3 linked regions of the Asanoa ferruginea genome follow. The protein of the gene in region 1 interacts with the protein of each later gene in a pairwise test. Links are inferred from orthologs where the notes say so. Each region holds a gene or a part of one and is shown in the gene's direction. Other genes may lie near its edges. The genes, in order: DFJ67_RS27340, rlmN and DFJ67_RS37835.

Region 1 (9,809 bases):
GGTAGGCCGCGAAGAGCAGGTTGCCGAGCACGAACACGGCGGCGACCCAGACCGCGGCGCTGCTGCCGTGCAGCCCGCCGGGCACGGCGAACAGCGCGGCGAACGCGACCGGGAGGAAGCAGGCCGCCAGCATCAGGCTGAGCCGGTGCCCGCGCCGGGCCCGCTGCGCGTCGGAGAAGTGCCCGACGAAGGGGTGCAGCACGACGTCGGCGACTTTGGGTATGAGCAGCGCGAACCCCGCGACCAGCGGTGCCACGGCCAGCACGTCGGTGAGGAAGTAGAGCAGGAGCAGGCCGGGGACGGTGATCCACACGCCCATGCCGATCGAGCCGCCGGCGAAGGCGAGCAGCCCGCCGCGCGGCAGCCGCACGGTGTCGACCGGCGTCTGGGTCATGCGCACTCTCCGCAGGGTCGCAGGATTGACCGGACCCGCCTGATGCCAGCACGATCCACTGACGACGTTAATTGTCTACGGATCGGGTAAGCAATGGCTGCACGGCCGGGGGTCGTGGTGATCGGTGCCGGGCCGGCCGGCCTGGCCACCCTGAAGGCGCTCGCCGACCAGGGGATCGACGCGGTGTGCTTCGACGCCGGCGACCGGCCGGGCGGGCTGTGGGTCTTCGAGGGTCCGGGCTCTGGTGCCTACCGGACGCTGCACCTCAACACGAGCCGCACCCGGACCCAGTTCGCCGACTTCCCGATGCCCGCCGACTGGCCCGACTATCCGAGCCACGACCGGATCCTGGGCTATCTGACCGATTATGCGGACCACTTCGGACTGCGATCCGCGATCAGGCAGCGCCACGTTGTCGCGCGGGTGCACCGGGCGCCCGGGGGAGGATGGTCGGTCGAGGCCGACGGACCGGACGGCCCGGTGTCGGTGCCAGCGCGTGCGGTCGTCGTGGCGTCCGGGCACAACAGCGTGCCGCGCTGGCCCGACCCGCTGCCGTCGCTGACCGCTGCCCAGTCGCACAGCCACGACTATCGCGACCCGGCGCAGCTCGCCGGGCGGCGCGTGCTCGTTGTCGGCGGCGGCAACTCGGCCATGGACATCGCCGCGGACGCCTCACAGGTCGCCGAGCGAACGATCCTGTCGCTGCGCCGCGGCGTCTGGATCGTGCCCAAATATCTGTTCGGCCGCCCGTCGGACACGCTCAACGGCGCGCTGGCCAAGCGGTTGCCTTGGCGGCTGCGGCAGGTGGTGAGCCAGACGATGCTGCGCCTGGCGACCGGCGATCCCACCGCCCACGGCCTTCCCACGCCGCGGCACGGCTTCCTCCAGGACCACCCGACACTGTCCGATGTGCTGTTGTCCCGGATCGGCCACGGCGAGATCGCCGTGCGCGGCGCCATCTCCGGCGCCGACGGTGCCACCGTCGAGTTCGCCGACGGCACCCGCGACGAGGTCGACCTGGTGGTCTGGTGCACGGGCTACCGGGCCGAGATTCCCTTCCTCGACCCGCCGGCGCTCGGCGACGAGGTGCCGCTCTACCGCCACGTCTTCCACCTCGACGAGCCCGGGCTGTTCTTCGTGGGCCTGATGCAGTCGACCGGCGCCGCACTGCCCATTGTGGAGGCACAGGCGCGGCTCGTCGCGGCCTACCTGGCCGGTGACTACGCCCTTCCGACGCCGGCCGAGCAGCGCGCCGACCGGGCGACGCGGCTTCGGCAGGCGCAGCGGCGGTGGAGCGATCGCCGGCCCACGATGCGGATCGACTTCGACGGCTATATCGCGCTCGCCGCCGACGAACTGCGCCAGGGCCGGCGCCGGATGGCCCGCGGGAAGGTTGCGGAATGAGTGGTCTGATCGGGCGGCGGATCGTCATCACCGGCGCCGCCGGCACCATCGGGCGGGCGTTGTCGAGCACCTTCCGCGCTGCCGGTGCCCAGGTGGTCGGCCTGGACCTGCGGGCGGACCCGTCCGTGCCGATCCTGGCGTGCGACCTCACCGAGCAGGCTCAGGTCGAGGCCGCCGTCGCCGCCGCCATCGACCGCCTCGGCGGCCTGGACCTGCTGGTCAACAACGCCGGCATCGGCGGACCGGCGCCGGCCGAACTGCCACCTGACGCGACCGTGCGACGGCAACTGGAGGTCAATCTCCTCGCGGCCTGGTCGACGACGGCGGCGGCACTCCCGGCGCTGGAAGCCTCCCGCGGCCGGGTTGTCTTCATCGCCAGCCGGATGGCGGTGCTCGCCCTGCCGCTGGCCGCCGCCTACGGCGTGAGCAAACGCGCCCTGGTCGCCTACGCCGACGCCCTCCGCCTGGAGGTCGGCACCCACATCGGCGTCAGCGTCGTCTACCCCAGCATGATCGCCTCACCGATTCACGACTCGACCGCCGCGGCCGGCCTCTCCCTGGACGGGGTCTCCCGCTACGAGCCGATCGAGGGGGTGGTCGGCGCGGTGGTCCGGGCCGCGACTGCCCGCCGACCCCCGGCCAACCTCGCCACCACCCGCCGCGGCCGGCTGGAACTGACGATCGCCCGCCACTTCCCAGCCCTGGCCCGCCGCATGGTCAACCGCACCGTCGCGGGCCGCCTCGCCGCCGGCTCGTTCGACGGGGTGACCCTGGCCGCCGGCCTCCGGCGCCGGGCGGGCCGCTGACGGCCCTTCTATCATCCGGTCATGGCGTCGACCCCGGTCCTCGCGACCAAGTTGTTCGCGCCGGCCCGGCGCGCGCGGCTGGTCGCCCGCCCGCGGGTGACCGAGGGGCTGGGCAGCACGCTCGACCCGGGCCACCGGCTGACCCTCGTGTCCGCACCGGCCGGTTTCGGCAAGACCACCCTGCTCGGCGACTGGCTCGCCGACCTGGCGCAACGGCACCCGCACACGCGGGCCGGCTGGCTTTCCCTCGACGACGGCGACAACGACCTGCCCCGCTTCCTGGCCCACCTGGTCGCGGCGATGCAACGCGCCGGCCTCGATGTCGAGCCGCCGACCGCCGACCTGACACCCCTCGTCAATGACATCGTCCACGCCGGTGCCCGCGACTCCGACAAGCACTGGGTGCTCGTGCTCGACGACTACCACGCGATCGGTGCGGCCGAGGTCCACGAGGCGGTCACCTTCCTGCTCGACCACCTTCCGGACCGGCTGCACCTGATCATCGCGACCCGCGCCGATCCACCGCTGCCGCTCGCCCGGTTGCGCACCCGCGGGCAACTCACCGAGGTCCGCGCCGCTGACCTGCGCTTCACCGCCTCCGAGGCGCGCGACTTCCTCAACGGCGTCATGGGGCTGGAGTTGACCGCGGCCGACGTGGCCGCGCTGGAGGATCGCACCGAGGGCTGGATCGCCGGGCTGCAACTCGCCGCCCTGTCCCTGCACGGGATCGCCGACCGCGCCGAGGTCGCCGGCTTCATCGCGGCCTTCGCCGGCAGCAACCGGTTCGTCATCGACTATCTCGCCGACGAGGTGCTGGCCCGGCAACCCGCGCCGGTCCGCGACTTCCTGCTCCGCACCGCCGTTCTGGACCGGCTCAGCGGCCCGCTCTGCGACGCGGTCACCGCGGGCAGCGGTGGTGCGGGAATGCTGGCCGACCTGGAGCGCGGGAACCTCTTCGTCGTGCCGCTCGACACCGACCGCTCCTGGTATCGCTATCACCACCTGTTCGCCGACGTGCTCCAGGCGCGGCTGCTCGCGGAGCATCCGCTAGACGTACCGCGCCTGCACGCGCGCGCCAGCGTCTGGTTCGAGGCGCACGGCCAGGTCGCGGACGCGGTCCGGCACGCGCTCGCCGCCGACGACTTCGGCCGGGCCGCTTTTCTGATGGAGGAGGCGCTGCCGGAGGTGCGCCGCAGCCGCCAGGACGGCCTGCTGCTGGCCTGGATACGGTCGTTGCCTGAGCCGGTGGTCCGCCGCAGCCCGGTCCTGAGCGTCGTTTCCGGTTGGGTGCGGCTGATGACCGGCGACCTCGACGCGGTCGAAGCGCGGCTCGACGACGCGGAGGCGGCGCTCGCCGCCGGGGCACAGGACGCCGACCTGGCGGCGACCTGGGCCGACACCGAGGACCTGCGGACGGCACCGGCGACCATCGCGATCTACCGGGCGTCGGTGGCGCAGGCCCGCGGCGACGTCGCCGGCACCGTCCGCCATGCCCGGCACGCCCTGGGCCTGGCCGGCCCCGACGACCATCTCATCCGCGGTGCCGGCGGCGGCTTCCTCGGCCTGGCCGCCTGGACCTCCGGGAATGTCCATGAGGGACTGTCCACTTTCGGCGACGCCATGCGCAGCCTGCACGCCGCGGGCAACCTCGTCGACGAGCTCGACGGCACGGTGTCGCTCGCCGACATGTGGGTTGCCGCGGGCCGCCCGGGCCGGGCCCGGCGGCTGTTCGAGCAGGCGTTGGAAACCGCGACGGCCGGTGGACCGCCCTACCCCCGCGCGACGGCCGACCTCCACGTCGGCCTGGCCGAACTCGACCGCGAACTCGACGACCTGCCCGCCGCCGAGGCCCACCTCGAGTCGGCCCGGATCCTCGGCGAACGCGCCTCCATCACCGAGAACCAGCATCGTTGGTACGTCGTCATGGCCCAGGTCCGCGCGGCCCGCGGCGACCACCCCGGCGCCCTCCTGCTGCTCGACCAGGCCGAGGCGCGCTACCGGCACGGCTTCTACCCCGACCTGCGTCCGATCGCCGCGCTGAAGGCCCGAGTCCAGATCAGGCGCGGCGACCTGACCGAACCTGCCGGCGGCTGGGCCCAGGAACTCGACTACCTCCACGAGTACGAGCACCTGGCGCACGTGCGGCTCCTGCTCGCCCAGCACCGGGCCGACGAGGCCCTGGCACTGCTCGACCGGTTGCTCGCGGCGGCGGTGACGGCCCGGCGGGACGGCAGCGTGCGCGAGATCCGGGTGCTGCGGGCCCTGGCCCACCAGGCCCGCGGCGACTTACCGGCCGCGCTCGCCGCGTTTGACCAGAGCTTCGCCGACACGCCGGAGCCGGACAGCCACGTCCGGCTCTACCTCGACGAGGGCGCCCCGATGCTGGCCCTGCTGCACGCCGCCGCCGACCGCGCGCCGGCCAGGCGCCTTCTGGAGCGCGTCGGCGATCCGCGGCAACCACCGGGTGGCCGGCTGAGCGACCGCGAACTCCAGGTGCTCCGGCTGCTCGAGAGCGACCGCACCGGACCGGAGATCGCCCGGGAGCTGTTCGTCACGGTCAACACGCTGCGTACCCACACCAAGCGGATCTTCACGAAGCTCGACGTGACCACCCGGGCGGCGGCGGTGCGCCAGGCCCGCGAGCGGGGGCTCATCTAAGGGGTCACATCGCGGGGTCACATCATGTGGTGACGCGCCGCTGGCCGGTCCGTTCATAGGTTGCGGGCATGACTATCACCCCCACCGCACTGAGCCGGGCGGCCGGCGTCGCCGCCGTCCTCGCCGGACTCATCTTCATCGGCGTCCAGATCAACCACCCACACTCCGACGTCACCTCGGTCGGCACGACCGAGTGGGCCGTGCGCAACTGCCTGAAGGTGCTGATGGCCGCCCTGGCGCTGGCCGGCATCGCCGGAATGTATCTCCGCCAGGTGAAGGAGTCCGGCGTGCTCGGCCTGATCGGCTTCCTGGTGCTCGGCGGCGGCTATCTGCTCATCCTGAGCACGGCGCTGGTCTCGGCCGCCGTCCTTCCGTCCCTTTCGGACACCGATCCCGGTTACGTCAACGACGTGCTGGCGGCGGCGACCAACGGCACCCCGGAAGGCGACATCGGCCTGTTGGAGACCGTCATCCGGGTGCAGGGCTTCGGCTATCTGGCCGGGGGCCTGATCTTCGGCATCGCGCTCTATCGGGCCAGGGTCCTCGCCCGCTGGGCCGCTGTGCTGCTGGCCGTCGGGGGAGTCGTCACGGTCGTACTCTCGGTGCTGCCGGACGCTTTCTATCGGTTCCTGGCCTTCCCGAACGGCATCGCGCTGATCGGCCTCGGGTACGCGTTGTGGCGCACCGGCGTGGCTGCCCGCACCCAGGCGGTGCTCGCGGGGTCGCGGTGATCTACGAGCTGCGGATCGAGGGTCATCTCGACGAGCACTGGTCGGCCTGGTTCGGTGGCCTGGCCGTCGTCCGCGAGGACGACGGCACCACCACCCTCCGCGGCGCGCTGGCCGACCAGGCCGAACTGCACGGCATCCTGACGAAGATCCGCGACCTCGGCACCACGCTGATCTCGCTCGAGACGGTCCGGGACTAGAGCGCGCTCGCGAGGTGTCCGATCACCGCGCGGGCGTCGTCTTCGATGCCGTGGATGAACGTCGACCGGCGGCGCCGCAGCAATGGCAGGCCCAGGGCATAGAGGCCCGGGCTGTCCACCACGCCGCCGTCGTGGCGCAGGTTGCCCTTCTCGTCGACGACCGGCACGTCGAGCCAGCCGTAGTCGGGCCGGAAGCCGGTCGCCCACACGATCGCGCTGATGTCGCCGCCGGCCAGGTCGAGCCGCAGCCGCGGCGTCTTCGGTGCCGGGGTCGGCGCCGGTCGCTCCGGCGGTGGGCCGTCGAATCCGGACCTGATCGCCCACTCGTCGAACGTGTCCAGCAGGCGGGTCAGCTTCAGGTCCGCGAGCGCGAACACGTTGCGCAGGCCGCCGGAGAACAACGCCTCGGTGCCGCGGATCGCCGACAGGCGGCCGACCAGCTCCACTCCAAGAGACGCCAGCGTGCCGAGGTCGAGCGTCGCGCGTTCCGGCGTGCCGACGAGTTGCGGCGACGGGAGCCGCCGGGCCCGGGTGAGGTCGTCGACCTCGTCGTAGCGCTGGTCCCACACCCCGGACGCGTCCATCCACCACAGCACGTCACGGCCGCGGTAGAGGCGCGGCAGCCGGACGTGCTCCCCGGCCGAGAGCACGACGGGCCGGCCGGACCGGCGGATCTCGGCCGCGAGTTGGACGCCGGTCGCCGAGGCGCCCACGACCAGCACACCACCGTCGGGCAGGTTCTCCGGACCCTGGTAGTCGAACGGCGTGAACTGCGCGACCGAGGCCGGCACGGCGGCGGCGAGAGCCGGGACGCTCGGGCGGTTGCAGGCACCGCTGGCGATGACCACCGCGCGGCAGCCGAGCTCGCCGTCGTTGGTCGTCACCGCGTAACCGTCGCCGAGACGGCGCAGCGAGGTGACCTCGGTGCCGGTGCGGACGGGCGCCTTCGTGGCCAGGGCGAAGCGGTCGATGAGGTCGACCACTTCGCCCATCGCCATATAGCCGTCCGGGTCAGGGCCGTCGTAGCCTTGCCCCGGCAGGCGGTTCATCCAGTTGGGGGTCAGCGTTCGCAGTGAGTCCCACCGTTCCCGCCGCCACGAGTTGGCTACCTCGCCGCGTTCCAGCACGACGTGGTCGATCGACCGCTCGCCGAGCAGCGCACTCGCCGTCAGCCCTGCGTGCCCCCCGCCGATGACGACTGTGGTGACGTGCTCGATGACAATCGGCCTTTCAGGCGACTTCGACGGTGACGTCGGTCGGGTTGGTCAGGGCGTCGAAGACCGCGGAGCGCTTCTGCGACTGGGCCACCAGCGCCTCGATCTCCTGGCGCGACGCGTCGGCGTCGATCGAGAAGGTGACCTTGATGTCGTTGTAGCCGTTGCGGACGTCGCTGTCGACACCGAGGATGCCGCGGATGTCGTGGTTGCCCTCGACCTGGGCCTCGACGGAGCGAAGCTGGATGCCGCGGTTCTGGGCGACCGACGCCACGCCGGCCGTCAGGCAGCTCGCCAGACCGACGAGCAGATACTCGATCGGGGTGATGCCCTGGTCCTGCGCGGCGAACACCTCCGGGTGGTCGGCGTCGAAGACCGCCTCGGTCTTGTGCTGGTGCTCCTCACCGAGCCCATAGAAGTTCTGTATCTTCGTGGTGCTGTGCACGCCGTTCTCCCACTTGGAGGTGGCGCGCCAGGTGAACTGGGCGGCCTCGGCCGCACCCTTGAGCACTTCGCGGGCGTCGAGCAACGCCTGCACATTGACCCCGTTGTCCACGTCCGTCATGTCCGTGAGCCCCCCTCGAAAGTCGATCTACAATTCCTATCGGATTGCCAGACATCGTGAAACTACACCGCCCCTCCCAGCAAGGACCAGACATGACCTCGCAGTCGGTCGGCACCGTCGAGACGCGCCACCTCGACCTGCCGGAGCCCGTGCGGCTCGACTGCGGCCGCGAACTGGCCGGCGTGCGGGTGGCATACGAGACCTACGGCACACTTTCCCCCGCCCGTGACAACGTCATCCTGGTCTGCCACGCCCTCAGCGGCGACGCGCACGCGGCCGGGCTGTCCGAGTCGCCGGCCGAGGCCAGCACCCGCGACGGGTTCGCCGCCGAGGCCCGCGACGGTGCCGCCGGCCGGGCCCTGGGCTGGTGGGACGGCATGATCGGCCCGGGCAAGGCGTTCGACACCGACGAGTTCTTCGTCGTCTCGACCAACGTGCTCGGCGGCTGCAAGGGCACGACCGGCCCCTCGTCGATCGACCCGGCGACCGGCGCGCCCTACGGCGCCGACTTCCCGGTCGTCACGGTCGCCGACATGGTCCGCACCCAGCGGGCCTTCCTCGCGGAGTTGGGCATCGAGCGGCTCGCGGCCGTGGCCGGTGGATCGCTGGGTGGCATGCAGGCCCTCGAATGGGCGGTGCTCTATCCCGACCGGGTCGACGCCGTCGTGGCGATCGCCAGCACCCACGCCCTGCACCCGCAGGGGGTGGCCTGGAACTCGATCGCCCGCGACGCGATCATGCGCGACCCGGCCTGGCAGGAAGGTCGCTACTACGGCACCGGGCGCGCACCCGAGGCCGGCATGGGCGTCGCCCGGATGGTCGGCCACATCACCTACCTGTCGGCCGTGGCGCTGGAAGACAAGTTCGCCCGCCGGCTCCAGTTCGCCGACGACATCCGCTACACGATCACCGAGCCCGAGTTCGAGATCGAGAGCTACCTGCGCCATCAGGCGGGCAGCTTCGTGCGGCGGTTCGACGCCAACACCTACCTCTACCTGTCCCGGGCACTGACCTACTTCGACCTGGCCCGGCAGCATGGCGGCTCGCTCGCGACGGCGCTCAAAGACGTGTCGGCGCGGACGCTCCTGATCGCCTTCAGCTCCGACTGGCTCTACCCGCCGGTCGCGTCGACGCAGATCGAGGACGCGCTGCGCGCCCTCGACAAGCCCGTCGAATATCACCTGATCGAGGCGCCGTACGGGCATGACTGCTTCCTCCTCGAGGAGGCCCGGCAGATCCCCATCATCCGCCGCTTCCTCGCCGAGGGCGGCGCGGCGTGACGTCCGAGGAAGAGGCATTTGTGACTGATCAGCTCCCCCGCGCCGAACAGGACCGCGAGTTCGGGTTCGAGACGCGGCAACTGCACGCCGGCCAGCGGCCCGACCCCAACACGGGCGCCCGCGCGGTGCCGATCTTCCAGACGACCAGCTACGTCTTCGAAGACCCGGAGTCGGCGGCCGCCTACTTCAACCTCCAGGAATACGGCAACACCTACTCACGGATCATGAACCCGACCGTGGCCGTGTTCGAGGAGCGGGTCGCCAACCTGGAAGGCGGCAGCGGCGCGGTCGGCTTCGCCAGCGGCATCGCCGCCCAGGCCGCCGCCCTGTTCACGCTGCTCGAGCCCGGCGACCACGTCGTCTCGTCGTCGGCGCTCTACGGCGGCACGGTCAACCAGCTCAAGCACCTGCTGCGCAAGATGAGCGTCGAGCTGACCTGGGTCGACCCCGACGATCCCGAGGCGTGGCGCAAGGCGGTGCGGCCCAACACGAAGGCGTTCTTCGGCGAGACGATCGGCAACCCCGCCGGCAACGTGCTCGACATCGAGACCGTGGCCGGC
Region 2 (9,516 bases), 1.8 Mb from region 1 along the record:
CGGCGGAGGCATGGTCGGTGTCGATCCCGACGTCGTGCAGGCCGTAGCCCGCCAGATCGCGTCCGTCGTCCGTCGTGGCGTCCAGGTCGCCGTCGTCGTCGGCGGTGGCAACTTCTTCCGCGGCGCCGAGTTGCAGAAGCGCGGCATGGACCGCGCCCGGGCCGACTACATGGGCATGCTCGGCACGGTCATGAATTGCCTGGCCCTCCAGGACTTCCTGGAGAAGGAAGGCATCGAGACCCGGGTGCAGAGCGCGATCACGATGGCCCAGGTCGCCGAGCCCTACATCCCCCTGCGCGCGATCCGCCACCTGGAAAAGGGCCGCGTGGTGATCTTCGGCGCGGGCGCCGGGATGCCTTACTTCTCCACCGACACCGTCGCCGCCCAGCGCGCGCTGGAGATCCGCGCCGACGTGGTGTTGATGAGCAAGAACGGGGTTGACGGGGTCTACACCGCCGATCCGCGCACCGACCCGACGGCCAGCAAGTTCGACTCGGTCACGTTCGCCGAGGTGCTTCGGCGTGGCCTGCGGGTCGCCGACGCGGCCGCGTTCAGCCTCTGCGAGGAAAACGGCCTGCCGATGCTGGTGTTCGGCGCCGAGGGCGACGACACGATCATGCGGGCCGTCGCGGGCGAGCGCATCGGCACCTTGATCACAGCCAACTGAGAGCCACATCCCCAGAAGGAGGCGACGGACCAGGTGATCGACGACACACTCTTCGAGGCCGAAGAGAAGATGGATCGCGCGGTCGACCACGCCAAGGAGGAGTTCGCCGCGATCCGCACCGGGCGAGCCAACGCGGCGATGTTCTCGAAGATCGTCATTGACTACTACGGCACCCCGACGCCGCTGACCCAGATGGCGTCCGTGGGCACCCCGGAGCCGCGGATGGCGATCATCAAGCCTTACGACAACTCGCAGATCAATGCGATGGAGAAGGCGATCCGCGACTCGGACCTCGGGGTCAACCCCAACAACGAGGGCAACCAGCTGCGCATCAACCTCCCGCAGATGACCGAGGAACGCCGCCGCGAGATGATCAAGGTCGCGCGGGGCAAGGCCGAAGATTCCAAGGTCGCCATCCGCAACGTACGGCGTAAGGCCAAGGAAGAGCTCGACCGCCTGGTGAAAGACGGCGAGACCGGGGAAGACGAGGGGCGACGGGCCGAGAAAGATCTCGACGACCTGACTCACCGCTACACCACACAGATCGATGAACTCCTCAAGCACAAGGAAACCGAGCTGCTCGAGGTCTGAGCTGGAGGCGGCCGCGAGTGCAGTAGGCTCGGCACGATTCCTCCTGGTCAGGAGATCGATACGCGAAGGGGGGCTCGGCGACATGCGGCGTTCAACGGCGAGCCCGGTTACGGCGTGATGTCCTACTCCGACCCCTATTCGAGCGTTGATCCGCGTCGGGCGCGACACCCAGGTGTCGCGCCCGAGGATTACGACCCGGGCTTCCCCGCCAACCTCGATGTCCCGGGCTGGGCCGGCCCCACGCAACCCGGGTTCCAACAGCAGCCCGAGCCCGACCCCGACCCGAGGCACGAGCCCGAGGTCAACGGCTACACGGCCGACACGACCCAGCTCCCGGTCGTCGCCCCCCGCGACGACGACCGCCGCCGCGGCGAGCCGCGTCCCGACGCCGACCGTCGCCGCGCGCGATCCGACGACGAGCCGTCCGACCCACCCCAGCGTCGCCGCGGGCCGGGCAAGCGCCGGGCTGGCCCCGGCCGGCCGCCGACGTCCCAGAAGCCCAGCCGCGCCGGCCGCAACCTCCCCGCCGCGATCGGCGTGGGCGTCACGCTCGGCGGGGTCCTGGTCGCTTCGCTCTACCTCTACAAGCCGGCCTTCCTCGGCGTGCTCGCGCTCGCGGTCGCCATCGGCATCTGGGAGGTCAGCCGCGCCACCCGCGAGGTCCGCGCGCATCCGCCGACCATCCCGCTGATCGCCGGCGGCATCCTGATGGTCGGCCTGGCCTGGTACGCCGGTGCCGACGCCCTGCTCCTCGGCCTGGTGGCGACGCTGTTGGCCGCGGCCGTCTGGCGCTTGGCCGACGGGACCAAGGGCTTCAAGCTGGACATGACCGTGTCCACCCTGATAGCGGTTTACGTCCCGTTCCTAGCCGGCTTCGCCGCCCTGCTGGCGGTCCCGGAAGACGGCGCCGACCGGGTCCTGGTGGTGCTGATCGCGGTGGTGCTGTCAGACACGGGCGGCTACGCGGCCGGGGTCTTCTTCGGCCGGCATCCCATGGCACCGACCATCAGCCCGAAGAAGTCCTGGGAAGGCTTCGGCGGCTCGGTGGTAGCGGCCGCCGTCGGCAGCGCACTGACCTGCTACTTCCTGCTGAACATCGACTTCTGGTGGGGCGCCGTCTTCGGCGTGGCGATCAGCGTGGCAGCAGTCCTCGGCGACCTGGGCGAATCAATGCTCAAGCGTGACCTGGGCGTCAAAGACATGAGCCGCCTGCTCCCGGGCCACGGCGGCCTGATGGACCGCCTCGACTCGATCCTGTTCGCGGTACCCACCGCTTACCTGCTCCTGTCGATCTTCGCCCCGGTCCGCTGACCCCGGCGCCGTCCGCTTCGGCGGCGGCCACTACTGCCTGCCCCGACGCGGTGACCGCGCCGTTGACCTCGGGGCACTCACCATTACCGCGGCGACCGCGGTGGCACGACAGCTGTGACCGCACCGATGACGGCGACCGCCATCAGGCCGGCGGCGATCGTGGCGACGGCGGTGGCGCGGCGAAGGCGCGGACCGCGGCCCTGATGTCGGCGCCTGCCATTACCGCGGCGACCGCGGTGGCACGACAGCTGTGACCGCACCGATGACGGCGACCGCCATCAGGCCGGCGCCGATCGTGGCGACGGCGGGGGCGCGGCGAACGCGACCGCGGTGCTGCGCCGGCTGTACTCGTCGGTGACCGCGGCGGCAAGGCACCCCTGTGGGGCAACCATCTTCGGTGCGGCGAAATCGCGGACGATCCCGTCGCAGGCCAAGGCGCGGACCGCGGCCCTGATGTCGGCGACCGCCAATACCGCGGCGACCGCGGTGGCACGACAGCTGTGACCGCACCGATGACGGCGACCGCCATCAGGCCGGCGGCGATCGTGGCGACGGCGGGGCCGCGGCGAAGGCGCGGACCGCGGCGATCGTGGCGACAGTCGGGGGATGACGGCTGTGGCCGCGGCGATCCGGCCGACGCGCCGACGGTGGCGATGGCTGTGACCGCGCCGAACGCCGGTGGGGACGACCGCGATGAGGCCCGTGGCGAATTAGGGCGTGACCGCGGCGACAGCGCAAACCCCGCCGATGGCGGCGGCGGCGATGACGGCGCGCCGGCGACCACGCCGGCGACTCTCGAGGCGATGACCGAGGCGACTGATGGGACGGGGCGGCCTCGTTGGGCGCCGTGCTGGCCGGCGCCCAACGAGGCCGGCGGGGAGCGGGCCGCAGCGGCAGGAACGGGTTGCCGATGGGTTGGCGGGTCGGGGCGCGGCGGAGTTGGGGAAAGTGATGTTTCGGAAGTGGTGTGCGGTAAAGCGCAATTAGTCGGTGCCGGTGGCAATTCGATCGGGGTTCGGGTTACTGATTGTGTGCCGCGGAGTCGGCAGCGAAGCGGTGCGCGCGGGAGCGAGCGGTCGCACACCCGACGGACGTGCGTCGATGAATTGGTATTGGATCTTCGTATTTGTGTTCCGGCACCCGGGCAGGTGAAGGTGATCGACCAGTCGTGGGAGACTGGAGCGGCCATGACGAGTCTGCCCATCATTCAGCCCAAGACCGCGACCGCCGGGCGGCGTGCGGCCATGCCGCCGCGCCACCTTGCCGATCTTGATGTTGCGGGGCGTGAGGCCGCGTTGGTCGCGCTCGGTGAGCCTCGGTTTCGGGCCCGGCAGCTTTCGACCCATTACTTCGGGCGGTTGGTGCGGGACCCCGACGCGATGACCGACCTGCCGGCGACCAGTCGGGCGAAGATCGCGACGGATCTGTTGCCGCTGTTGTTGACGCCCGTTCGCGAGACGGCCACCGACGACGGCACCACCCGCAAGGCGTTGTGGCGGCTGCACGACGGGGCGCTCGTCGAGAGCGTGCTGATGGGCTACCCCGACCGGGTCACCGTCTGCATCTCCAGCCAGGCGGGATGCGGCATGGCGTGCCCGTTCTGCGCCACCGGTCAGGCCGGCCTGACCCGCAACCTGTCCACCGCGGAGATCGTCGACCAGGCCGTCTACCTGGCGGGGGTCGCGGCGTCCGGTGCGATGGAGGGGTCGCCTACGCGGCTGTCGCATGTCGTGTTCATGGGCATGGGCGAGCCGCTGGCCAACTACAACCGGGTGTTGGCGGCCGTGCGGCGGCTGACGTCGCCGGCTCCCGAGGGGCTCGGGCTCTCCCAGCGGCACATCACGATCTCCACGGTCGGGCTGGTGCCGGCGATGCGCAAGCTTGCCGAGGAAGACCTCGCGGTGACTCTTGCGCTGTCGCTGCACGCGCCCGATGATGATCTGCGCGATGAACTGGTGCCGGTCAACCAACGGTGGAAGGTGGCCGAAGTGCTTGACGCCGCGTGGCATTACGCGGATCGCACGGGGCGCCGTGTTTCCGTCGAATACGCGATGATCAAAGACGTGAACGACCAGCCGTGGCGAGCTGATCTGCTCGGGCGTCTGCTGGCCGGGCGGCTCGCGCACGTCAACCTCATCCCGCTCAACCCGACGCCGGGGAGCAAGTGGGATGCCAGCGCCAAGCCGGTCGAGCGCGAGTTCGTCCGGAGGCTGCGCGCGGCGGGCGTGTCGACTACCGTGCGTGACACCAGAGGTCGCGAGATCGACGGTGCGTGCGGCCAGCTTGCCGCTGCTGAGGTGACGACATGACCGCGTTCGGGGCCGCGGCCGAGCGAACTAACCAGGAGACATAGTGGCGAGCCAGGGTCAACGATTCCGCCGTCGGGCGCTCCGTCGCGGCTACAAGGTCGACGAGGTCGACGCGTTCCTCGACCGCGTCGAGGCGACCCTTGCTGGCGACCCGGTCGGCCAGCCGGTTGGCGCGCAGGAAGTACACGACATCGTCTTCCGGGTCCGCTTCGGCGGATACGACGAATGGCAGGTCGACCTGCACCTCGACCGGGTCGAGCGGCAGGTCGGCGAGCTCGAGGAGCGCAACGGGCGTGCCGGCGGCCCAGACCGGATGGGGCTGCCGGACCGGATGGGCGGTCCGTCCGGACCTCTCGGCCCGCCCGACCGCTTCGGGCCGCCGCCGGACCGCATGGGTCCGCCCGATCGCATGGGTCCGCCCGACCGGATGGGTCCGCCGATCGCGGCGCCGCCCCCGGGCTCTTTCGGCCCGCCGGACCGGATGGGTCCGCCCGACCGGCGCGCGGCCGCCATGGGTGGCGGTCCGCTGCCCACCCGCCCGTTGCCCAACGACGACCCCTACGCGCGTCCCGGCCCGCCGCCGCCCTACGGTGGCGGATTCGACGGCCCGCCGCCGCGCGGGTATGACGGTGCTCCGGCCGGACCGCCCCCGCCGATGGGTGGGCGTGGTCCCGGGTTCCCGCCGGACGACCGCTACGACGGCCCGGAGCAGCCGGGTCGGCGCGCCAAGATGGACATGACCGCCGAGATCCGCATGCCGGAGCGGGGTGACCTGGGCCGCGGCGGCCCGGCACACCCCGGTGGTGGCGGTCCCGGCATGGGCCCTGGTCCCGGTGGTCCCGGGATGGGTGGCGGCCCCGGACTCACGATGGGCGGCGCGCCCGGCGGTGCACCCGGTATGGGCGGTCCGCCGCTCATGGGTCCGCCCGGAAGCGACCTCGCGCGGGTCGACCAGATGCGGCGGGCGTTCCAGGTGCGTCGGTTCGGCAGCGGGTATGACCCGGCTCAGGTCGACCGGTTCTTCGAAGATGTGCTGACCGGCATGACGGGTCGTGGTCCGATCCCGATCACTGACGCCGATTTCGACGCTACGCAGTTCGGTCTGGTGCCTGGTGGTTATTTCGAGGCTGAGGTCGAGCAGGCGCTGATGGAGGTTCGCGACATCGTTCGGCGGCGCTGAGGGTTTTCTTCCGTCCCGCTCGTCGGTCAACTGACCGGCGGGCGGGACGTTTGTTTGTCCGCACCCGCTTGGCTGCGCGGCGCCGGCTCCGGCTCCTCGGTCGTGGCAGCGCCGGCATGGGCGGCGGTCGCTGAGCGCGGCTGGCGGCGCCTTCGCTTTGTCTCGCGCCGGTCGGGGCCCGATCGTTGTGGTATGTCGCCGACGCGTGCGCTGGGCGATGGTCTTCGGTCGTGCTCGGGCTGGATGGCGGGGTCGCGAGCGCTGGTCATCGGGGCGGTCGTGCTCGGGGCCGGGAGTGCCCGTCGCGTTGTTCCCGTTTGCCGCGGCAGCATCTGGGCGATGAAGCCCATCGCCCCCCGCAGACCTGTTCGGGTCGCGGCAGGGGTGATTGTGTGGCGCGGGCCTGGCAGCGGAGCGCAGCGCAGCGGTCCCCGGCGGGAGCGACGGTCGTGCCGCCGACGAGCCCGGGACCGGTTGCTGCTTGGGCTTTGCGGCTTTCCGGCTTCTCCGGTTAGGAGGAGGAGCGGAGGCCGTTGCGGCGGAGGACGGCGTCGCCGATGACCGCGAGGATGAGGCCTGCGGCGATGCCGTTGAGCCAGATGCGCTCGACGCCGGAGACCTCGTTGTTGCAGAACTGCATCAGCACCAGGGAGATCGCGACGACGACGGCACCGATCTGGCCGCCCTTGCGGTGACCCGGCTTCTTCTGGTCGGGGGCGATGACCGGCTCGTGCTCTGCCACCTCGTGGCTCCTCCCTCGGATGGATCGGAGATCAGTGTGGCACGCCCGTGGCGTCGAGGATCGGGCACCCCGGCTCGTCGGGTAGCGTTTTCGCCGTACACGACGATGCTTTTGATCTTGGGGGTTTGCTGCCGTGCGAGTGACCGGGACGGGACACGCCAGCATGCGGATCGACACCCCAGCGGGGAGCATTCTGTGCGACCCCTGGGTTAATCCCGCCTATTTCGCGTCGTGGTTTCCCTTCCCCGACAACTCGCTGCTCGACTGGGAGACGCTCGGGCAGGTCGACTACCTGTATCTGAGCCACCTGCACCGCGACCACTTCGACGCCCCGCACCTTAAGCGGTTTGTCTCGAAGAAGGCGCGCGTGCTGCTGCCGGAGTATCCGACCAGTGAGCTCGAGGACCAGCTTCGCGAGCTCGGGTTCACCGACTTCATCAAGACCGTGTCCGAGGAGGTCGTCGAGCTCGACGGCGGTCTCAAGGTCATGATCCAGGCGTTGACGTCGCCGACGGACGGGCCGATCGGTGACTCGTCGCTCTGGGTCGAATATGACGGGGTGCGGCTGCTCAACCAGAACGACGCGCGGCCGACCGACCTGTCACTGTTCACCTCCCTCGGGCACGTGCACGCGCACATGCTGCAGTTTTCGGGCGCGATCTGGTATCCGATGGTCTACGAGCTGCCGCAGTCGGCGAAGACCGCGTTCGGTAAGCAGAAGCGCGATCGGCAGTTTGACCGGACCTGGCGCTACATCGATGACCTGAAGGCGTCGCACGTCTTCCCGATCGCCGGGCCGCCGTGCTTCCTCGACGACGAGTTGTGGCAGTTCAACGACATCTTCGGCGACGAGGGCAACATCTTCCCGGACCAGTCGGTGTTCATGAAGGAGTACGCCAAGGTCGGCGGCACCAACGCCATCGTTCTGCTGCCCGGCAGCGTCACCGAGGTCACCGAGTCGTCGGCCGAGACCACGCACCCCACCGATGTCGACGAGTTCTTCGCCAACAAGGTGGCCCACCTCGAAGAGATGCGCGAGCGCAAGCGCCCGATCATCGTGGCCGAGAAGGCGTCGTGGCGGCACCCCGAGATCGACGTGCTCAAGGAGATGAAGCGCCGCATCGAGCCGCTCCTCGAAGAGTCGATCTACCTGGCCAAGGGCGTCGGTGGTCCGGTGCGCTTCGACCTGGTCGGCTACGACGGCGAATCAGTCGAGTCGATCGTGGTCGACTTCCCGGGCAAGGAGGTCCGGCGGTATGCGGACGAGAAGGTCCGCTATCGCTTCCGCACTGAACGGGCGCTCGTGGAGCACCTCCTTTTCATCGACGAGGTCGACTGGGTCAACTCGCTGTTCCTCTCCTGCCGCTTCTCGGCGGCGCGGATCGGGCAATACAACGAGTTCGTGTATGCGTTCTTCAAGTGCCTGTCGGAAGAGCGGCTGCAATACGCCGAGGGCTGGTATGACGAGCACGAGCGCACCACCGACGCCGAAGACGTCACCCTCGGCGACTGGGTCGTCCAGCGGCGCTGCCCGCACCTCAAGGCCGACCTGACCCGCTTCGGCATCGTCGACGGCGATCAGCTCACCTGCCAGCTGCACGGATGGCGCTTCGACCTGCCGAGCGGGCGCTGCCTGACCGGTGTCGGTCACCAGATCCGCGCGCGCCGGGTCGGCGAGCCCGCACCCAGCACCGAGGGCGACACGCCGGAAGCAGCGGCGACGCCGGCCTAAGCCCCGCGGCCTAGCGGAGCAGGAACGCGAGCTCCATCTCCCACTTGTCGATGGGCACCTCCACAGGGTTGGAGTGGTAGAACTCGAGCCGGCAGCGCCAGACGTCGCCGGCTGGTGAGTCGTGTCGGTCGAACTCGAGGTCGCGACCGTGTGCCCAGCCGAGGAAGTCGCCGGTCACCTGGAGCAGGTCGTCGGGGTGGCCGACGTGGGTGACGGTCGCGTAGCGGCCCGCCGGCAGGACGCCCGCGAAGATCTCGCCGCTGCCCTCGACGGGCGCTCTGACCGGGACGCCGGCCTCGATCTCCAGCTCGCGCTCCATGTCGATCACGTTGTATTTGAGGAACGGTGCGCCGGCCGGTTGGATGCCGCGTTGGCCCAGCCAGACGAACAGGTCGGGGATGCGATCGGCGATGTCGGCGATGGAGGCCATCGTGACCGTGCGTTTGATGCCGACATAGTCCTGCGTCGGGCGGTCGGTGACAGTGGGCTCGATGGTCACGGCCGGTTCCTCCTTCGTGGCTGGATGCGACCGGACCATTATGTGTGGGGGCTCCGACAGAAAATCGGCCCGCGCGCTCAGGCCTTGCCGGCGTGTGGGGTGAACTGGTCGACGTAGGCGTGCAACTCCATCTCGAAGAGCGCACCCGGGTCGGAAACGGCCCAGCGCAGGTGGTGGAAGACCTCCATGGAGACCAGGCCGTAAAGCCGTGACCAGCCACTGAGGAACGCCCACGCCACCTCGATCGGCACCTCTTCGCCGTGGCTGGCGCGCAACGGCTCCAGGTGGGCGGCGAGGCGCTCCTCCATCAGCGACCGCGGCGGGGTGGGGTAGGGATCGCGCAGCCAGAGGACGTTGATCGTCTCCATGAACGGGCGGCCGAACTCGACGCCAGGGTGATGCTCGTCGTCGCAGTTTTCCTGGAACGCGACGATGCCGGGCAGCGGATTGCCGAGGATCAGCGCGAACTCGGCCGGGTGTGCCAC
Region 3 (9,559 bases), 2.3 Mb from region 1 along the record:
GTCTTCGAGACCACGGTCAGTCCCTCTCCGAGATGCGGGTGATGACGATCGCGATGACCAGGCACAGCAGCGCCATCACCACACCGATCGCCGCCGCGAGGCCGACCTGCGGGTTCTGGAACGCGGCCTTGTAGAGGGCCACCGCGGGGGTCAGGGTCGACGTTCCCGGACCGCCGTGCGTCGTGATCCAGACGAGGGTCGAACGTACGCAGGGCGGCGGTGATCGTCAGCGTCAGCGCGACGGCCAACTGCCCGCGCAGGCCCGGCAGCGTGACCGCGAAGAACTCACGGAACGGGCCGGCGCCGTCCATCCGCGCCGCCTCGTAGAGCTCCGGGGAGATGGCCGACGTGCCGGAGATGAACAGCACCATGCAGAAGCCGAAGGTCACCCACGTCCCGACCAGGCCGAGCGCCGGCAACGCCCAGGTGAAGTCGCCGAGCCAGGTCCGCGCGAGCGAGTCGAGCCCGACGGCGCGCAGCGCCTGGTTGAGCGGGCCGTCCGGACTGTAGATCCGCTTGAAGACGAGCGCGATGACCACGGTCGTCATCACCTGCGGCAGGAAGAAGATCCAGCGGTAGACGGCCATGCCCGGCTGCTTCGTCCGCGTGAGCAGCGCCGCGGACAGCAGGCCCAACACGATGGGCAGCAGCGCGAAGAAGCCGATGAGGACCAGCACGTGCCCGAAGGTCGAGCGCAGGACCGGATCGGTGAGGAACGACCGGTAGTTGTCGAACCCCGCCCAGGACGGCGCGCTGACCCCGTCCCACTTGTAGAAGGAGTACTGAACCGACTGCCCCAGCGGCACGAGCACGACGAGTGCGTAGATCGCCAGCGGGAGCGCGGCGAACGCGAGGCCGATCCACCGCCTCCGGCGCCGCAGGGAGCGGCGCCGGACGGCGGTGGCCGAGGCCGGGCGCGCGTCGCCCGTGGCAGCCGGTGGGCCGGTCACGGTGTCGACGGAGGCGGGCATGTCAGCCCTGCCCTGCCAGGAAGGTGTCGCGGTCCTTGTCGACGGCGGCGGTGAACTTGTCCGGCGTCATCTTGCCGCCGAACACGAGTTGCAGGTTCTGGCCGATGGTGTCGAGCATCGTCGGGCTGGACCAGTCGAAGTAGGGCACGTAGCCGTCGTTCGAGTCGAGCGTCGCGGCGCCCGCGGACTCACCGGTCAGGCTCAGCGACGCGGCCGGAACCTTGACGTTCGGCGACATCGCCGGGACCAGGCCGCGGTCGGCGGCCGCCTGGCCGGACTCCGCCGACATCATGTAGTCGAGGAACGCCGCGGCGACGTCCGGGTGCTTGCTCTTCGCGGAGATCACCATGGCACCCGGTGCGGCGCCGACGCCCACCGTCCCGCTGCCGGCCTGCTGCGGAAGCTGCACATAGCCGAAGTGCCCTTGCTGCTGCGCGTTCAGGCCGAGCGAGCCCGTGTATTCCCAGCGGAACACCCCCTTGCCGCCGACGTAGTTGGCGACCGCCGTCTGGTAGTCGATGCCCTCGAAGTGCGGCGGGAAGTAGCCCTCGTCGGCCCACTTCTTGGTGAGCGTGATGGCCTCGGTCATCCCGACATCGGCGGCCTTCACCGACGGGTCGTCATAGATGTAGTCGTTGAGCTTCTTCTTGTCGGCGAGCAGGGCCTGCAGCCCGAGGAGCACGGTCGTCGAGTTGTCGAGGCTTCCGTACTCGAAGGGCACCTCGCCCTTGGCCTTCGCCGTCGCGGCAGCGGCCTCGAGGTCGGCGAGGGTCTTCGGCGGCTGGAGGCCGAGCGACTTGAGCTTGTCGGCGTTGTAGTACAGACCGATCAGCGACGTACGCGACATCGGCGTCGAGAACCAGGAACCCGAGCCCATCGTCTTGAAGTCGGTGGTGAACTTGTTCTGCCGCGTGATCGTGCTCGGGACCTTCTGATCCCAGCCATACGCCTTCGCGTACGCGTCGAGGTTGCGCACCAGGCCGCCCTTGGCCAGCGTGCCCAGCGACTGCCAGCCGTTGTTGGCCGTCGCGATGTCGGGGCCGCTGTCGTCCTGGAGTTGAAGGTTGAGGGTCGAGTTGAGCTGCCCCCAGTCCTCGGTCGTCTCCTGGATCTTGACGTTCGGGTACTTCTTCTCGAAGTCGGCGACCAGCTGCTTGATCCACTCGCCCTCGGCCCCGCCCCAGAAGTCGGTGAGCTTGAGTGTCACGTCGCCGGCCCCGGCGACGTCGGTGGACACGGCGCTCGGGGTGTCCTGCGCGGTGGCGCCGCCGCCGCCGCCCGGTGCGCACGCCGCTACTGCCAGGGAAAGCGCGATGCCGGCCGCTATTCCCGCAGCTGTCCTCCTGGCTGCGATTGCTCTCATCTTCACTCCGTTGTGTCGCTGAGCCACATGCAGGTGGAACGGGGGTGCTCGCGCCTTGTGGCCCACGCTCGACCAGACACTAAACGCAGCTATACCAGTTAGTCCAGTGCTGAACCAGAAATCGCTACTGGTCGAACCGAACAGAGAACTGGTACTGTGCTCTATGTGACGGCTGGGACCGCCTCGACACAGGCTTACGAATCGCTGACGCGCGACCTCGTCGTCGGCCGCTACGCACCCGGCTCCCGGCTGCCCGGCGAGCGCGACCTCGCCGTCCAGCTCGGGGTCAGCCGGGCGACGCTGCGCCTCGCGCTCAGCCGTCTCGAGTCCGAGGGCACCTTGCAGCGCTCGGCGCAGCGCGGCTGGTTCGTCCCGACGCAGGTGCTGGGCGAGCCACCCAGCACACTTCAGTCCTTCACGGAGATGGCCCGGTCCCGAGGCCTGCGCCCGACCGCGCGCGTGATGCGCCAGGAGGGCCGGCCCGCCAGCATGGACGAGGCCACGAAGCTGCGCATCGCGCCGGCCGCCCCGGTCATCGAGATCGACCGCCTGCGCGGCATGGACGGCACGCCGGTCTGCTTCGACGTGGTCGTTCTTCCCGAGAACCGCGCCGCCGCCCTGGCCACCGCCGACCTCACCGACGCGTCCCTCTACGACGCGCTGCGCCGGCACTGCGGCATCGAAGTCCACCGCAGCACCTACACCCTCATGGCCGAAAGTGCCGACGCCGAACTGGCCCGACTCCTGGGCATCACCCCCGGAGCACCCGTCCTCGTCGGCGACGAGGTCGCCTACACCGCTGACGGCACACCCGTCCTCATCGGCCACAACAAATATCGCGGCGACGCCTACCGATTCGAGGCAGACCTCTTCCGCCACGCATGACCACCACAGTGGACGGTCGCGATGAGACCGGGCATTGACATGGAACGGTGTTCCAGGTGGACTGCTGATCTCCGTAAGTGGGCACACGGGAGGTCGGCATGGTTCACAAAGAGTGGTGGCGCACCGTCACCGGCAGACGCGTCCGGACCGGGTTTCTCGCTGGATTGATGGGCGTGGTGGCACTCACCGTGCCGACCGCCGCGGCTGGGCAGACGCCCGCCGACGCCGGGGTGCCGCAGGACGGCAACCTGGTGGCCAACGCCGGCTTCGACGTCGGTGATCCGGCCGGGCATCCGATCGGCTGGAGCGTCGAGGGTGACGAGGCCGCCGTCAACGTCGTCAACCTCTCGGCCTACCGCACCGCTGGCCCCGGCTCGCTCGAGGTCAACGTGACCGCGGGCAGACCTGTCACCGTGACCAGCGACCGGATGGTGGCCGCGCCTGATCGCGCGTACACCTTGAAAGCGAGGGTCAAGGGTCGTAGCGGCACCCCGGCGGGCCTGGCCATGGCCTTCACCGACTTCAACCGCACGGAGCTTGGCGTCAAGGCGGCCGACATCGCCTTCAGCGCCGACTGGCAGACCATCACCGTGAGCGGGACCGCGCCCGCCAACACCGCCCAGGTCACCGTGCGGATCACCGGTGCCGATGCCGGGTGGTCCTACTTCGACGAGGTCAGCCTGACCGGGGCGCCGGCCGCCTATGACCCCCACCTCGGCACCGAGCGGGAACTGTTCCTCGACGACTACCGGATCGAGTCGAGCAGCGACGTCGGGCGGGTGGTGCACGCGGCCGATAAGCGGCCTGAGCCGATCATCCGGGCCACCTACCCGTGGGAGAGCAACAGCTACATCTACGGGTCGGTATTCAAGATCGGCAACCTCTACCGCATGTGGTACGACTGCAACAACGACGTCTCCCCCGGTTACTTCCTCTGCTACGCCGAGAGTCGCGACGGCGTCAAGTGGACCAAGCCGCTGGGTCGCGGCAACGTCGGCTACAAGGACATCCCGGCCTCGCGGACCAACCTGATCATCGCGGGTGGCGGGACGATCGCCTACAACCCGACCGCGCCGGCCGACCGGCGGTTCTCGTTGCTCCAGTTCCAGACCGGTGTGGTCAACCAGACCCTCGGCTACTACGCCTACTTCTCGCCCGACGGCTACACCTGGACCAAGGCCAGCAGCGCGCCGGTGCTGCTCGACGGCGACGTCTCCCAGGTCGCCTGGGACGCCAGGTCGCAGCGCTACATCGCCACCATCAAGAAGCGGATGTTCACCTCGCGCACGCCGGGTGTCTACGACCGGGCGGCCTTCGTCTCCACCAGCACGGACTTCCTCACCTGGAGCACGCCGATCCTCGGTGTCGCCGGCGACTACGCCGATGACGGAGCGGCCCAGGCGCTCAACGGGCTCGAGGGCCAGATCTACGGCATGCCCGTCCTGCCCTACGAGAGCACGTACATCGGCATTCCCTGGGTCCTGCTGATCACCAACTTCACGCACGGCACCCAGTCGTCGGCCGGTGACGGCCCGGTGCTGCCGCAGGTCGCGTCGTCGCGTGACCTGGTCGACTGGAGCCGGCCCGTGCGCGACCCGGTCATCCAACCCGGCCAGCCCGGCGCGTGGGACGACGGTGCGCTCTACACGGCGTCGAACGTGCTGGTCGACGACAAGAAGATCACGATGTACTACGGCGCCTTCAACGCCGGCCACGGTGGTCAGGTCGCCGGGTCGGTGCCCTACACCAGCGGGGTCGGCATGGCGACCTGGCGCCGCGACGGGTTCGTCTCGCTGACCAACGCCTCCCAGCCGGGCATCGGTGACCCGGGCACCGTCACCACCAAGCCGCTGGTCACCAGCGGCGAAAATCTGCACGTCAATGCGGTGGTACGCGCCAAGGGCTCGCTGACCGTTGACGTGCTCGACGCGGCCGGCAACCCGATCCCCGGCTACACCTCGGTCCCGCTCAAGGGCGACCAGTTGGACGCGCAGGTGCGCTGGAAGGGCGGCCAGACGCTGGCGGCCCTCGCCGGGCAGCAGATCAAGCTGCGCTTCTCGCTGATCAACACCGACCTGTATTCCTACCGCATCGGCTGACCGCCGCGACGGCCCGCCCCGGGGAGATCCGGGGCGGGCTCGCGGATGGCAGGCTGGGTCACATGGACCTGTTGCCGGTGGCCCCGATCGAGACACTGCGCCAGCGCCGCAGCGCGAAGTGGCGCTTCCATCCGCACGACGTGCTGCCGCTTCCGGTGGCCGAGATGGACTTCGACCTCGCGCCGCCCATCCAGGAGGCGTTGCGCGCGGCGGTCGAGCGGTCCGACACCGGCTATCCGGCCCCGGTTCCGACACTCGCCGACGCGCTGGTCGGGTTCGCCGGCGAGCGCTGGGGCTGGGAGATCGACCCGGCGGCGGTGACCGCCGTCGCCGACGTCGGGGTCGGCGTCGTCGAGTTGCTGCGGGTGCTGGTGCGGCCCGCCGACCCAGTGGTGATCTGCCCGCCGGTCTACCCGCCGTTCTTCGGGTGGATCCCGGAGGCGGGCGGCCGGGTGCACGAGGTGCCGCTGCGCGACGGGCGACTCGACCTGGCCGGCCTGGAGCGGGCGTTCGCCACGCATCCCGCCGCGTTCCTGCTCTGCAATCCACACAACCCGGTCGGCCGGGTGCACAGTCGCGACGAGCTGACCGAGATCGTGCGCCTCGCCACGGCGTACGGCGTGCCGGTGATCAGTGACGAGATCCACGCGCCGCTGGTGCCGCCCGGTGCGACGTTCACGCCGATCCTCACCATCCCGGGCGCGGCCGCCATCGCGGTGAGCCTGGTGTCGACGAGCAAGGCGTGGAACCTGGCCGGGCTCAAGTGCGCCACGCTGGTCACCGCGTCGCCGGCGATGGCCGCCGTCACCGACCGCCTCCCGCCGGACACGCCGTGGCGGGTCGGCCACTTCGGGGTGCTGGCGAGCGTGGCCGCCTACACCGAGGGAGTCGGCTGGCTCGACCGCTTGCTGGCGACGTTGGATGACCGGCGGGCGTTGCTCGGCCGGCTGCTGGCGGAGCGCCTCCCCGAGGTCTCCTGGACCCCGCCCGAAGCGACCTTCCTGGCCTGGCTCGACTGCTCGGCCATCGGCGCCGGCGCAGCACCGCGCGACCTGTTCTTCGAGAAGGGCCGGGTGGCCCTGGAGCCGGGCCCACGGTTCGGTGCGGCCGGCGACGGCCACGTCCGGCTCAACTTCGGCACCAGTGCGGAGATCCTCGAAGCGGCGGTCGACCGGATGGCGGCGGCGCGGGGTTCGCTCTAGGCGAACGATCACGACGGGCGCGGCGGAGCGCGGCGGGGTTACCGTCTAGGCGGGTAGTGCGCCTGCCCGCGCCTCGTGCGGTTGCCCACGCCGACCGCCGTTGCGGCCAAGAGGCTTCGACTCAGCGCCCCAGCTCCGCGCGGCCACGCCGTGCCCCGGACTGAGGTGCGTGGGGCCTCGCGAGGGCGTGAAGGCATGTTCGAACGGTTCACCGACCGATCCCGCCGGGTCGTCGTGCTGGCTCAGGAAGAAGCCAGGATCCTCAACCACGGCTCGATCGGCACCGAGCATCTGCTGCTCGGCATCATCCACGAAGGCGAAAACGTCGGCGCCCGGGCGCTGGAAGGGCTCGGGCTGTCCCTGGCCGGCGTACGCCAGCAGGTCGAAGAGGTCGTCGGCACCGGCGGGAAGGCCGCGGTGGGGCACATGCCGTTCACCCCCCGGGCCCGTCAGGTGCTCGAGCTGGCCCTGCGCGAGGCGCTCCAGCTCGGGCACGGCCATATCGGGCCCGAGCACATCCTGCTCGGCCTCGTCCGCGACGGCGGTGGGGTCGGCGCCCAGGTGCTGGCCGGCCTCGGCGCCGACACCGCGGCCGTGCGCCGGCACGTGATCGAGGTGCTCGCCAAGCGCGGCGCCGACGACGACACGGAGCCGGCCGGCAGTGCCGTGCTCGACCAGTTCGGCACCAACCTCACCCAGGCCGCGCGGGACGGCCGGCTCGACCCGGTGATCGGGCGGGAGACCGAGATCGAGCGGGTGATCCGGGTGCTCTGCCGGCGCACCAAGAACAACCCGGTCCTGCTCGGTGAGCCCGGCGTCGGCAAGACCGCGGCCGTCGAGGGCCTGGCGCAACGGATCGCCGCCGGTGAGGTGCCCGATCGGTTGCGCCGCAAGCAGCTCTACACGCTCGACCTGGGCGCACTCGTCGCCGGTTCGCGCTACCGGGGCGACTTCGAAGAACGTCTCAAGAAGGTGCTCAAGGAGGTACGCGGCCGCGGCGACATCATCCTGTTCGTCGACGAGATCCACACCATGGTCGGCGCCGGTGCCGCCGAGGGCGCGCTGGACGCCGCGTCGATCCTCAAGCCACTGCTCGCGCGCCCCGAGCTGCAGCTCATCGGCGCCACCACCAACGACGAATACCGGCGGATCCTGACCAAGGACGCCGCCCTCGAGCGCCGGTTCCAGCCGGTCGCGATGGGTGAGCCGACGGTGCCGCAGACGGTCGAGATCCTCAAGGGGCTGCGCCACCACTACGAGGCGCATCACCGGGTGGTGTTCACCGACGCCGCGCTGGTCGCGGCCGCGACGCTGGCCGACCGCTACGTCGCCGACCGGTTCCTGCCCGACAAGGCGATCGACCTGATCGACGAGGCCGGCGCGCGGACGCACCTGCGCGGGGTGCCCGCCGGCACCGAGGTCGGCGCCGACGACATCGCCGAGGTGCTGGCCGACTGGACCGGCGTGCCGGTGCGGCGGTTGACCGAGGCGGAGAGCCTGCGGCTGGCCACGATGGAGGACGAGTTGCACCGCCGCGTCGTGGGGCAGGACGAAGCCGTCGGCGCTGTCGCGCGGGCGATCCGGCGTACCCGAGCGGGTCTGAAGGATCCTCGCCGCCCCGCGGGGTCGTTCATCTTCGCCGGGCCCACCGGGGTGGGCAAGACCGACCTGTGCAAGGCGCTGGCCGAGTTCCTCTTCGGCACCGACGACGCGCTCATCCAGCTCGACATGTCGGAATACCACGACCGGCACACGGTGTCGCGGCTGGTCGGCGCGCCGCCCGGCTACGTCGGCCACGACGAGGGCGGCCAGCTCACCGAGCGGGTGCGCCGCCGGCCGTTCTCCGTCGTGCTCTTCGACGAGGTCGAGAAGGCGCATCCGGACGTCTTCCACACCCTGCTCCAGGTGCTCGAGGACGGTGCGCTGACCGACGGGCAGGGCCGCAAGGTCGACTTCCGGAACACCGTGATCATCCTGACCACCAACCTGGGCGCCCGCGATCTGGCGCGCGCGCTGCCGGTCGGTTTCAACATCGGGCTCGGTGGCGACGAGCACCTTCAACGGTTGGTACGCGACGAGCTGGGGCGACAGTTCCCGCCCGAGTTGCTCAACCGGTTCGACGAGACCGTGGTGTTCCGGCACCTCACCGAGGTCGAGCTGGGCTCGATCGCCGACCTGATGCTGGCCCAGGTAGCGCAGCGGTTGGCCGCCCGCGACATGGTGCTGGAGGTGACCGATCGGGCCCGGGCCCACCTGGTGCGGCTCGGGTTCGACCCCGCGTGGGGGGCCCGGCCGCTGCGCCGGACGATCCAGACCTCGATCGAAGACGCGCTGTCGGAGCGGATCCTGTTCGAGGAACTGCGACCGGGTCAGCGGGTGGTGGTCGACTGTCCCGACGCCGAGTTGGAGTTCCGGGTCGGCGAGCCCGCGGTCGGTCAGGTCGGGTAGCCGGTCTCCTGCCCCGCCAGCACGACGACGTCGCCGGGCCGCACCCGCCGCGGCCCGGGGGCGCCGTCGAACCACACGTCATAGCCGATCGGCGGCCCGTCGGCGGCCCACCAGGCACCGACGATCGACCCCTCGGCGGTCTGCGCCGGCGTGCGGACCCGGGTGCCCGGCGCGTGACCGTCATCGGCGACGACGAGCAGGGCGTCGAGCACCTGGCGTACGCCGGTCCACGGCGCGCCGGCCTCGTCGCCGAAGCCCCGGAACGCCTCGCGGAGCCCGGGCAACGGGTTCGCGGTCACGGCCGCGTCGATGCGGTCCCACAGGATCGTCCAGTCGCCGTCGAGGAGGCGTCGGGCGGCGCGGTCCAGTTCACCGCACACGGTGTCGATCGCGGTCTCCTGGCCGGTCTCGGCCGCCCACGCGCGCCCTTCGGGTGCGTCGCCGGCAGCTACCAGGTAGAGCATCGCGAGCAGGTCCGCGCGGCCCTCGCCGGCATAAAAGGGTCCGTGGTCGGCCGCGCCCGGTGGGAATCGCAGGACCAGGTGTGCCGCGCGCCCGAGCGGGAGGCGGGCGGCCAGCCGGGCGTCGTCG

Evidence for each region.
Region 2: the proteins of DFJ67_RS27340 (region 1) and rlmN interact in binary tests that used the Escherichia coli proteins (3 or more experiments, as listed by UniProt). The link is inferred for Asanoa ferruginea from one-to-one orthologs.
Region 3: the proteins of DFJ67_RS27340 (region 1) and DFJ67_RS37835 interact in binary tests that used the Escherichia coli proteins (3 or more experiments, as listed by UniProt). The link is inferred for Asanoa ferruginea from one-to-one orthologs.

What each region holds. Positions count from the first base shown.
Region 1 is NZ_QUMQ01000001.1:5,837,711-5,847,519, forward strand. Bases 2,257-5,462 are described here. They hold DFJ67_RS27340 (winged helix-turn-helix domain-containing protein), read left to right. Parts: upstream 2,257-2,625; coding sequence 2,626-5,262; downstream 5,263-5,462. Other genes in these bases: DFJ67_RS27335 (SDR family NAD(P)-dependent oxidoreductase), read left to right, coding at 2,257-2,604; DFJ67_RS27345 (hypothetical protein), read left to right, coding at 5,331-5,462. In the rest of the region: DFJ67_RS27325 (MFS transporter), read right to left, coding at 1-394; DFJ67_RS27330 (flavin-containing monooxygenase), read left to right, coding at 488-1,798; more of DFJ67_RS27335, read left to right, coding at 1,795-2,256; more of DFJ67_RS27345, read left to right, coding at 5,463-5,993; DFJ67_RS27350 (DUF8691 family protein), read left to right, coding at 5,990-6,190; DFJ67_RS27355 (NAD(P)-binding domain-containing protein), read right to left, coding at 6,187-7,413; DFJ67_RS27360 (OsmC family protein), read right to left, coding at 7,421-7,969; homoserine O-acetyltransferase MetX, read left to right, coding at 8,062-9,249; DFJ67_RS27370 (O-acetylhomoserine aminocarboxypropyltransferase/cysteine synthase family protein), read left to right, coding at 9,270-9,809. UniProt on the Escherichia coli protein: Positively regulates the transcription of the maltose regulon whose gene products are responsible for uptake and catabolism of malto-oligosaccharides.
Region 2 is NZ_QUMQ01000001.1:4,077,667-4,087,182, forward strand. Bases 2,905-5,817 are described here. They hold rlmN (dual-specificity RNA methyltransferase RlmN), read left to right. Parts: upstream 2,905-3,756; coding sequence 3,757-4,878; downstream 4,879-5,817. Other genes in these bases: DFJ67_RS19155 (DivIVA domain-containing protein), read left to right, coding at 4,922-5,817. Outside these bases: pyrH (UMP kinase), read left to right, coding at 1-667; frr (ribosome recycling factor), read left to right, coding at 701-1,258; DFJ67_RS19140 (phosphatidate cytidylyltransferase), read left to right, coding at 1,376-2,569; more of DFJ67_RS19155, read left to right, coding at 5,818-6,058; DFJ67_RS19160 (hypothetical protein), read right to left, coding at 6,570-6,800; DFJ67_RS19165 (Rieske 2Fe-2S domain-containing protein), read left to right, coding at 6,934-8,532; DFJ67_RS19170 (GyrI-like domain-containing protein), read right to left, coding at 8,543-9,031; DFJ67_RS19175 (TetR/AcrR family transcriptional regulator), read right to left, coding at 9,109-9,516.
Region 3 is NZ_QUMQ01000001.1:8,103,188-8,112,746, forward strand. What follows is about bases 4,495-7,450. They hold DFJ67_RS37835 (MalY/PatB family protein), read left to right. Parts: upstream 4,495-5,380; coding sequence 5,381-6,520; downstream 6,521-7,450. Other genes in these bases: DFJ67_RS37830 (glycoside hydrolase family protein), read left to right, coding at 4,495-5,318; DFJ67_RS37840 (ATP-dependent Clp protease ATP-binding subunit), read left to right, coding at 6,716-7,450. Also shown: DFJ67_RS43505 (ABC transporter permease), read right to left, coding at 1-971; DFJ67_RS37820 (ABC transporter substrate-binding protein), read right to left, coding at 973-2,334; DFJ67_RS37825 (GntR family transcriptional regulator), read left to right, coding at 2,500-3,219; more of DFJ67_RS37830, read left to right, coding at 3,318-4,494; more of DFJ67_RS37840, read left to right, coding at 7,451-8,968; DFJ67_RS37845 (hypothetical protein), read right to left, coding at 8,956-9,559. UniProt on the Escherichia coli protein: Acts as a beta-cystathionase and as a repressor of the maltose regulon.